One region of the Pseudomonas sp. PVC-5-1 genome, then DNA from elsewhere that is predicted to be linked to it. Evidence: predicted binding sites of a transcription regulator. Region 1 holds the regulator's gene; the other holds the start of a gene.
What was found. Region 1 encodes FliA, which starts transcription of late flagellar genes. Its sites were predicted from a motif close to CTAAAGTTTNNNNNNNNNNNGCCGNTAA; they were not measured.
Positions count from the first base shown of each region.

Region 2: the regulator FliA is predicted to act here: its motif matches at 2,624-2,651, upstream of motA (flagellar motor stator protein MotA).

Region 1 is NZ_CM172024.1:4,076,955-4,081,848, forward strand. Features, by position in the region: gene AC2T3R_RS18685 (chemotaxis protein CheA) at 1-1,403, opposite strand, end outside; gene AC2T3R_RS18690 (protein phosphatase CheZ) at 1,416-2,204, opposite strand; gene AC2T3R_RS18695 (chemotaxis response regulator CheY) at 2,225-2,599, opposite strand; gene fliA (RNA polymerase sigma factor FliA) at 2,703-3,443, opposite strand; gene fleN (flagellar synthesis regulator FleN) at 3,440-4,273, opposite strand; gene flhF (flagellar biosynthesis GTPase FlhF) at 4,367-4,894, opposite strand, start outside.
Region 2 is NZ_CM172024.1:5,156,463-5,161,356, forward strand. Features, by position in the region: gene rsgA (small ribosomal subunit biogenesis GTPase RsgA) at 1-510, shown strand, start outside; gene motB (flagellar motor protein MotB) at 691-1,704, opposite strand; gene motA (flagellar motor stator protein MotA) at 1,708-2,559, opposite strand; gene AC2T3R_RS23635 (HDOD domain-containing protein) at 2,690-4,225, shown strand; gene AC2T3R_RS23640 (rhodanese-like domain-containing protein) at 4,270-4,894, shown strand, end outside.

The DNA.
Region 1 (4,894 bases):
GGGTCGGCCAGGGCCTCGACCAGGTTCTTGTCGAGGTCGGTCTCTTCGCCGACCAGCTCCAGGTTGATTTCTTTCTTGAGCTGGCGAGCCAGGTCGCGCACCAGGCGCGGGAAGCGGCCGAAGACTTTCTTGATCGGCTGCATGCGGGTTTTCATCACCGCGGTCTGCAGGTCGGCGGTGACCACGTCGAGGTTGGACACGGCCTTGGACATGGCCTCGTCACCGCTGTTAAGGCCCAGGCGCACCAGACGGTTACGCACCAGCACCAGCTCGCCGACCATGTTCATGATCTCGTCCAGGCGCGCGGTATCGACCCGCACGGTGGTTTCCGCTTCGCTGGCGCCATGCTTGTCGGCGGCCGGGGCCGGGGCGCGGGGTGCTGCGGCAGGTTTGCTGGCAGGCGCCGGCGCCGGTGCCGGAGCAGTAGCTGCTGCTGGCTTGGCCACGGGCTGGCTGTCGGCCTTGGCCGCAGCCGGCGCTTGCACCTTGGTTGCAGCCGGGGCTTCGACGGCGGCCACGTCGCCGCCAAACTTGCCTTTGCCGTGCAACTGGTCCAGCAGCGCCTCGAACTCGTGCTCGCTGATTTCATCGCTGGCTGCACTGGTGTCAGTTGCAGCAGGCGCCGGCGCCTTGGCACCGGGCAAGGCATCGGCCTGGAAGGTACCCTTGCCATGCAACTGGTCCAGCAGCGATTCGAATTCGGCGTCGGTAATTTCGTCGCTGGCCACTTCCGGCGCGCTGGCAACCGGCTGCGCGGCAACCTCGGGGCTGAACTGGCCTTTGCCGTGCAACTGGTCGAGCAGCGACTCGAACTCGGCGTCGGTGATTTCGTCACCTTCGCCGCTCACGGTCTCGCCCTGCATCTGCTCGTCGGCCGCAGCTTGCGCCTTGACCGCATCGAGCGAATCGAGCAGCTGTTCGAACTCGCTGTCGGTGATGTCCTGCTCCTCGGCAGGCGCTTCGGCAACCGGTGCCGGTGCTGCGGCGGCAGGCGCTTCAACGGCCACGGCGCCCCCCGGCTCGGCCAGGCGCGACAGCGCCGCCAAAAGCTCGGGGGTAGCCGGGGTCACTTCGGCGCGCTCGCGCACCTGGCCAAACATGCTGTTGACCGTGTCCAGTGCCTCGAGCACCACATCCATCAGTTCCGCGTCGACCCGGCGCTCACCTTTGCGCAGGACGTCGAACACGTTCTCGGCGATATGGCAGCACTCCACCAGCTCGTTCAGCTGAAGGAAGCCGGCGCCCCCTTTTACAGTGTGGAAACCGCGAAAGATCGCATTGAGCAGGTCGGCATCGTCGGGCCGGCTTTCCAGCTCGACCAGTTGCTCGGACAGTTGCTCAAGAATTTCGCCGGCTTCTACCAGGAAATCCTGGAGGATTTCTTCATCGGCGCCGAAGCTCATCAAACGTGCTCCTTAAAAACCCAGGCTGGACAGCAGATCATCGACATCGTCCTGACCGGACACGACGTCTTCACGCTTATCGGCATGAATCTGCGGACCTTCACCCCGAGTCGGATGTTTTTCTCGATCTTTTTCTGCGCGCAGCTGATCGTGGTCATGCTGGATGCCCGCAAAGCGGTCGACCTGGCTGGCCATCAGCACCAGTTTGAGCAGGTTGCTTTCCACCTCGGTGACCAACGTGGTGACGCGCTTGATCACCTGGCCGGTCAGGTCCTGATAGTCCTGGGCCAGCAGAATGTCGTTGAGGTGGCCGGCGACCTTGCGGTTACCTTCGGCGCTGTGCGTCAGGAAACTGTCGACGCGCTTGACCAGGTCACGGAACTCCGGCGCAGCCACTTCGCGGCGCATGAAACGCTGCCAGTCGGTGCTCAGTGCCTGGGCCTCGCTGGCCAGGTCGTTGAGCACCGGGGTGCTTTCCTCGACCAGGTCCATGGTGCGATTGGCCGCGCCCTCGGTGAGCCTGACGACGTACGACAGGCGCTCGGTGGCGTCGGTTATCTGCGACACCTCCTCGGCCTGCGGCATGGTCGGGTCGATCTGGAAACTGACAATGGCACTGTGCAGCTCGCGGGTCAGCTTGCCGACTTCCTGGTACAGGCCGCGGTCGCGGGTCTGGTTCAGCTCGTGAATCAGCTGCACCGCCTCGCCGAAACGGCCCCGCTCCAGGCTTTCGACCAGCTCCTGGGCATGCTTCTTCAGGGTCGATTCGAACTCGCCCAAAGACGTTTGTGATGAATCCATGGCGCGCCCCCTGACGTGACTCAGCCGTTGACGCGTTCGAAGATCTTCTCGATCTTTTCTTTGAGCACCTGGGCGGTGAACGGCTTGACCACGTAGCCATTGACGCCGGCCTGGGCCGCTTCGATGATCTGGTCGCGCTTGGCTTCGGCGGTCACCATCAGCACCGGCATGGTTTTCAGGCGATCGTGGGCACGCACCTTGCGCAGCAGGTCGATGCCGGACATGCCAGGCATGTTCCAGTCGGTCACCAGGAAGTCGTAGTGGCCGTTCTCCAGCATCGGCAGCGCCGTGGTGCCGTCATCGGCTTCTTCGGTGTTGGTGAAGCCCAGGTCACGCAACAGGTTCTTGATGATCCGCCGCATCGTCGAAAAGTCGTCAACGATGAGGATTTTCATGTCTTTGTTCAAGTAGACCTCCAAGCAGTCTCAAACGCGCTCGGCCCCGAGCGCGCATTCACAATTCGGTACAACGTAGAAAACGACTGCAACGACAGCGGGCTCAACGCGCCCGCCATTCCCCCAGGCGGCTGCGCAGGCGCGCGGCACACTGGCTGTGCAACTGGCTGACCCGCGACTCGCTGACCCCCAGCACCTCACCGATTTCCTTGAGGTTCAGCTCTTCGTCGTAGTACAGCGCCAGCACCAGGCGCTCACGCTCCGGCAGGTTGGCGATGGCCTCGGTCAGGGCGACCTGGAAGCGCTCGTCCTCCAGGCCACGCGCAGGTTCTACCTGGCCACTGGCGCCATCCTCATGCAGCCCTTCGTGCTCGCCGTCCTGCAACAGGTCGTCGAAGCTGAACAGGCGGCTGCCCAAGGTATCGTTCAAGATCCCGTAGTAATCATCGAGACTCAATTGGAGTTCGGCAGCAACTTCATGATCTTTAGCGTCACGTCCGGTTCTGGCTTCAACCGCACGCATCGCGTCGCTGACCATGCGGGTGTTGCGGTGCACCGAACGCGGTGCCCAGTCGCCCTTGCGTACTTCATCGAGCATGGCCCCGCGAATGCGGATGCCGGCGTAGGTTTCAAAGCTGGCGCCCTTGCTGGCGTCGTATTTGTTGGCTACTTCCAGCAGGCCGATCATGCCGGCCTGGATCAGGTCCTCGACCTGCACGTTGGCCGGCAACCGCGCCAGCAGGTGGTAGGCAATGCGCTTGACCAGCGGGGCGTAGCGTTCGATCAGCTCGTACTGGGCATCTTTCGACGCTCGGCTGTACATCTTGAAACCGCTGGCGTTCATAGCACTGGACCCGCGCTGGTGGGTTGCACCAGACGCTCGACAAAGAACTCCAGATGGCCACGCGGGTTGGCCGGCAGCGGCCAGCTGTCGACCTTCTGGGCTATCGCCTTGAAGGCCAGCGCGCACTTGGACCGTGGGAAAGCTTCGTACACGGCACGCTGCTTCTGCACCGCCTTGCGCACGCACTCGTCATACGGCACAGCGCCCACATACTGCAGGGCAACGTCGAGGAAACGGTCGGTGACCTTGGTCAGCTTGGCGAACAGGTTACGGCCTTCCTGCGGGCTCTGCGCCATGTTGGCCAGCACGCGGAAACGGTTCATGCCGTAGTCGCGGTTGAGCAGCTTGATCAGGGCGTAGGCGTCGGTGATCGAGGTGGGTTCGTCGCATACCACCAGCAGCACCTCCTGTGCCGCGCGGACGAAGCTGACCACCGAATCACCGATACCCGCCGCGGTGTCGATCACCAGCACGTCGAGGTTGTCGCCAATTTCGCTGAACGCCTGGATCAGCCCGGCATGCTGGGCCGGGGCCAGGTGCACCATGCTCTGCGTGCCCGAGGCAGCCGGTACGATGCGCACACCACCGGGGCCCTGCAACATCACGTCGCGCAATTCGCAGCGCCCTTCGATGACATCGGCCAGGGTCCGCTTGGGGGTAAGGCCCAGCAGCACGTCGACATTGGCCAGGCCCAGGTCGGCGTCGAGCAGCATGACCCTGCGGCCAAGCTCGGCCAGCGCCAGGGACAGGTTCACTGAAACGTTAGTCTTGCCGACGCCACCTTTGCCACCGGTCACGGCGATCACCTGTACGGGATGCATGCTACCCATGTCTGTTCTTTACCTTGTCTCGCTGGGACTCAGGCCACACGTAGGGCAATTCTGCGTACCCTTTGGCATAGCTACCTTGCACACACTTCATCATCAACCCGCTCGCCGTGGGTTGTGATAGAGATCAGCGAACATGTCGGCCATGGCCTCTTCGCTGGGCTCGTCCTGCTGCTGCACATTGACCGCGCGGGTGACCAACTGGTGCCCCCGAGGCAGGTGCAGGTCGTCAGGAATGCGCGGCCCATCGGTCAGGTAGGCCACTGGCAGTTCATGACTGATGGCAAGGCTCAGCACATCGCCAAGGCTCGCCGTTTCATCGAGTTTGGTCAGGATGCAACCAGCCAGGCCGCAGCGCTTGTAGCTGTGGTAGGCAGCAGTCAGCACCTGCTTCTGGCTGGTGGTGGCCAGCACCAGGTAGTTCTTCGCGGCAATGCCACGCCCGGCCAGGGTTTCAAGTTGCATGCGCAGGGCCGGGTCACTGGCCTGCAGGCCAGCGGTATCGATCAGCACCACGCGCTTGCGCAGCAGCGGCTCCAGCGCCGCGGCCAGCGACTGGCCCGGGTCGACGTAGGTCACAGGCACGTTAAGGATGCGGCCCAGGGTCTTGAGCTGCTCCTGGGC
Region 2 (4,894 bases), 1.1 Mb from region 1:
GGCCTGCATGCGCTGCTGGAGGTTTACCGCGAGCTCGGCTACCCGCTGCTCGAGGTCTCGGCACATCACGGTGACGGCATGCAACGCCTGCAGCAGATGCTCGACGGCCACATCAGCGTGTTCGTCGGCCAGTCGGGGGTGGGCAAGTCGTCGCTGGTCAACAGCCTGCTGCCGGAGGCCGGCACCCGTGTCGGCGACCTGTCGGAATGGTCTGGCCAGGGTACCCACACCACCACCACCGCGCGGCTGTACCACTTCCCCAATGGTGGCGACCTGATCGACTCACCGGGCATCCGCGAGTTCGGCCTGGGTCACGTCAGCCGCAGTGATGTGGAGGATGGTTTCATCGAGTTCCGCGACCTGTTCGGCACCTGCCGCTTCCGCGACTGCAAGCATGATCGCGAACCGGGCTGCGCGCTGCTCAAGGCGCTGGACGAGGGGCGTATCAAGCAGCAACGGATAAACAGCTACCGCTCGATCATCGCCAGTTTGCCGGAAGACGCTTACTGACCCCCTGTGGGCGCGAGGCTCAGCTGCAGCACGCGCCTGTAGGAGCGGCCTTGCGTCGCGATAGGGCCGCAGAGCGGCCCCAGCAATCTTTGCAAAAATGCAGAAATCCGGGGGCCGCCTTGCGGCCCGATCGCGACGCAAGGCCGCTCCTACAAGGACCGTGCAGGGCGCCCCAAGAACCTACTGGTCCTTGGCCTCATCCATCTTCAGCGTCCCCTCTTCGAAGATGTTCAGCTTCTGGCGCAATTCACGCGGCTGCATGGGGGCCTGCCCGGCCTCCCCTGGCGCCGCCGGTGCCGCAGCGGCCGGCGGCGCGGGCTCGGCAGCCGGTGCTTCCGGCGCGCCCTGCTCGCCTTCGATATTGCGCTGGGCTTTTTTGGTCAGCACGATGATGTCGATGCGGCGGTTGACCGGGTTGAACGGGTCCTTGCGGTCGAACAGCGACGACGAGGCATAACCCACCACCCGCGCCACCTGGCCATCCGGGTAGCCGCCGGCCACCAGTGCACGGCGCGCGGCGTTGGCGCGGTTGGCCGACAATTCCCAGTTGCCGAACTCGCCACTGCCGGCATAGGGCTTGGCGTCGGTGTGGCCACTGATGCTGATCTTGTTCGGCACCGCCTTGATGGTGTCGGCCATCGCCAGCAGGATGTCCTCGAAGTACGGCTGCAGGCGCGCGCTGCCAATGTCGAACATCGGCCGGTTCTCGGCGTCCATGATCTGGATGCGCAGGCCGTCCTGGGTGATCTCGAACAGGATCTGGTCCTTGAACTTCTGCAGTTGCGGGTTCTCTTCCACCTTGTTCTGCAGTTCCTGCAGCAGCAACTCCAGGCGCTCACGCTCGACCTGCTCGGCCATGGTCTCCACCTGGTCCTTGTCCAGCTGAATGCTGGTATCAGGCGTCGGCTCCGACTTGGCTTCGGGGTTGATGGTCTTTTCCGGCGCCAGCTGAGGCGAGCCGCCCAGGTCGATGACGTAGGGCGTTCCGCTTTCCGAGAAGCCGATCGGGTCCTTGAAGTAGCCGGCAATGGCGATCTTCTGTTCCGGGGTGGCCGTGGACAACAGCCACAGCACCAGGAAGAACGCCATCATCGCCGTGGCGAAGTCGGCGAAGGCGATTTTCCAGGCGCCGCCGTGGTGGCCGCCGCCAAAGCGCTTGACGCGCTTGACGATGATGGGCTGATTGTTCTCCATGACTCAGCGACCGCGAACCGCTTGTTCCAGTTCGGCGAAGCTTGGGCGGTGCTTGGGGTACAGCACTTTGCGCCCGAACTCGACCGCCAGCGAAGGCGGCATGCCCGAGGCCGAGGCCACCAGCGAGGCCTTGATCGATTCGTAGAGGTTCAGCTCTTCCTTGGCATCGTGCTCCAGGCACTTGGCCAACGGGCCGAAGAAGCCGTAGGCCGCCAGAATACCGAAGAAGGTACCCACCAGCGCCGCACCCACATGGAGGCCGATGGAGGCCTGGTCACCATCGCCGAGCGAGGCCATGGTCACCACGATACCCAGTACCGCCGCAACGATACCGAAGCCAGGCATACCGTCGGCGATGCCGGTCACCGCATGGGACGGGTGCTCCAGTTCTTCCTTCATGCTCAGCAGTTCCATGTCGAACAGGCCCTCGAGTTCGTGCGGGGCCATGTTGCCGGTGGACATGATGCGCAGATAGTCGCAGACGAACGCGGTCATGCGCTCATCGGCCAGCACCGTCGGGTACTTGGCGAAGATCGGGCTGGCGGCGGCATCCTCGATATCGGCCTCGATGGCCATCATGCCTTCGCGCCGGCTCTTGTTGAGAATTTCGTACACCAGGCCCAGCACTTCCAGGTAGAAGGCGTGAGTGAAGCGCGAGCCGAACATCTTCATCGACTTCTTGATGACGTGCATGGTCATGTGGCCAGGGTTGGCCTGCAGGAATGCACCAAAGGCCGCACCGCCGATGATCAGTACTTCGAACGGCTGGATCAGTGCCGCGATCTTGCCGTGGGAAAGCACGTATCCGCCGAGCACGCTCGCGAATACGACGATGATGCCGATAATTTTAGCCATAGGTTCAAAGCACTTGCTGTCGTGGTCAGGGGAAGAGACGGGAGCTTTAAAACTCTTCTTCTACTTATCGGCAGAACTGCGCCAGACTATAGCCACTCAATGCGAAAAGCCAGTTCGGACTGATGTCAAAATGCCAATTGAAACCAAGGTGCCCGCTCAGGCTCCACGTACGCTAGAGGCCTGGGTAAAGCTGCTCGAGAGTGTTCGCATCCCCGTGCCGAAGCACAGCTACGACCGGGTCATGGCCGCCATCCACGATAACCGCCGCTCACTGCGCGATATCGCCGAACTGATGCAGGATAGCCCGGCGCTGGTGCTGTCGGTGATGCGCGAAGCCAATCACCCCACCAATGCCAGCCTGGCAGAGCCCGCCGAAAGCCTGGAAGTCGCCCTCAACCGCCTGGGCCTGGAGCGCAGCGAACAGCTGCTCAAGCGCCTGCCAGCAGTGCCCGTCGAAGAGATTCCGCCGGTACTGTGCCAGTTCCAGCTGATCAGCCAGCACGCCTCGCAGCAGGCCAGCGGCCTGTTCGCAAGCCGCCTGGCACGGCTGTGGCAGGAAATCCACTGGGGCAGCCTGTTGTTCCTGTCGCCACTCTGGCCGCTGGCGCTGGCCTACCCCAAGCTGCTCGATACCTGGGAGCTGCAGGTTATCCACAAGGGCGAAGACGCCGCCCATGTCGAGGAAGAACTGTTTGGCGTGCGCATCATGGAGCTGTGCCAGACCATGGCGGAGTACTGGCGCCTGCCACAATGGGTGACCCAGGGTTACCGCCTGCTGCTGGAAGAGCGCGAACAACTGGCCCAGGTGCTCAGTATCGCCCGCGACCCGGACCTGCTCAGCCAGCAACACCGCCTGGACGCCGAGCCTGGCCTGCGCCGCTGGTTCAACCAGCCGGCCAACACCGTGCTGCTGGCAAACAACCTGGCCCTGGCGGCACAAGTGGGCTGGGACAACCCGCACCTGTTGCGCTGGCAGCTGCTGACCGCACTGTACCTGCAGACTTCGCTGGACGACGTGCAGCAGCAGGTGCACCAGCAGGCTGCGGCCAGCGCCCGCCGCCATGCCCAGCATGCCTTGTTCCACCCGGCCGAAGCGCTGATCTGGCCCTGGCACCAGCGCCGTCCGCACCCAGACATGCTGGCTCCGCCACCTCCCACAAGCGACGAACTGGCGCGCTGGCGCAAGCTGTGCCAGGACCTTCTGGCCCAGCCCAGCCCGTTCACCAACAGCGTGCACCTGGCCACGCAGGTTATCGAGGCCCTTCTGGCCTCTGGCATGCAGCGGATACTGCTGCTGAGCCTGGACAAGGCCAACGACCAGCTGCGCGTGCAGCAGATGGCCGGCCTGCCAAAGGAAGCCGGGGGGCTGGTACTGCCGGTGGCGCAGAACAAACTGCTGCAAAAGCTGCTGGCCAAAGCCGGGCAATTGCGTATCACCCCGGAAAACCACAGCCAGTTCTCGGCCCTGCTGCCGGCCCCGCTGCGTGCCTTGTTCCGCAGCGAGCACGTGCTGCTACGCTCGCTGGCGGTGGCGGACCAGGTGCTGATGCTGATGGTGGCTGACCAAGGCTGCCGGCCGCTGGCCGATATCAGCGTGCAAGCCTTCGGCAAGACCGCACAGTGCACCGAACGGGCGCTATCGGTGTTTGCCAACCGCAAGGCCTGAGCCTTGCGCTACAATCGCCCCTCTTTCCACACTGGAGACCGTGGATGACTGACTTTTCCGGCCTGCCCCTGGTGATCGAAGCCGCGGACCTGCTGCCGCGCCTGGATTCGCCACAGCTGATCCTGATCGACCTGAGCAGCGCCAACCGCTATGTCAGCGGGCATATCCCCGGCGCACGCTTTGTCGAAGGCAAGCGTACCCAGCTCGGCCAGCCCCCCGCGCCCGGCCTGCTGCCGGCCCTGGGCGAGCTGGAAAAACTGTTCAGCGAACTCGGCCACCGCGACGATGCCGTGTATGTGGTGTATGACGATGAGGGCGGCGGCTGGGCCGGGCGCTTCATCTGGTTGCTCGACGTGATCGGCCACAAGCGTTACCACTATCTCAATGGCGGCATACAGGCCTGGCCCGCCGACAAGCTCTCCACAGAAGTGCCCGCCAGCGGCAATGCGCCGGTGCGCCTGCGCATCGACAGTTCACCCACCGCCACCCGCGAGTACCTTCAAAGCCGCCTGGGCGCCGACGACCTGGTCATCTGGGACGCCCGTGGCCCGCAGGAATTCAGCGGCGAGAAAGTACTGGCAGCCAAGGGCGGTCACATCCCCGGCGCGATCAACTTCGAGTGGACCGCCGGCATGGACCTCAACGACCACCTGCGCATTCGCCAGGACA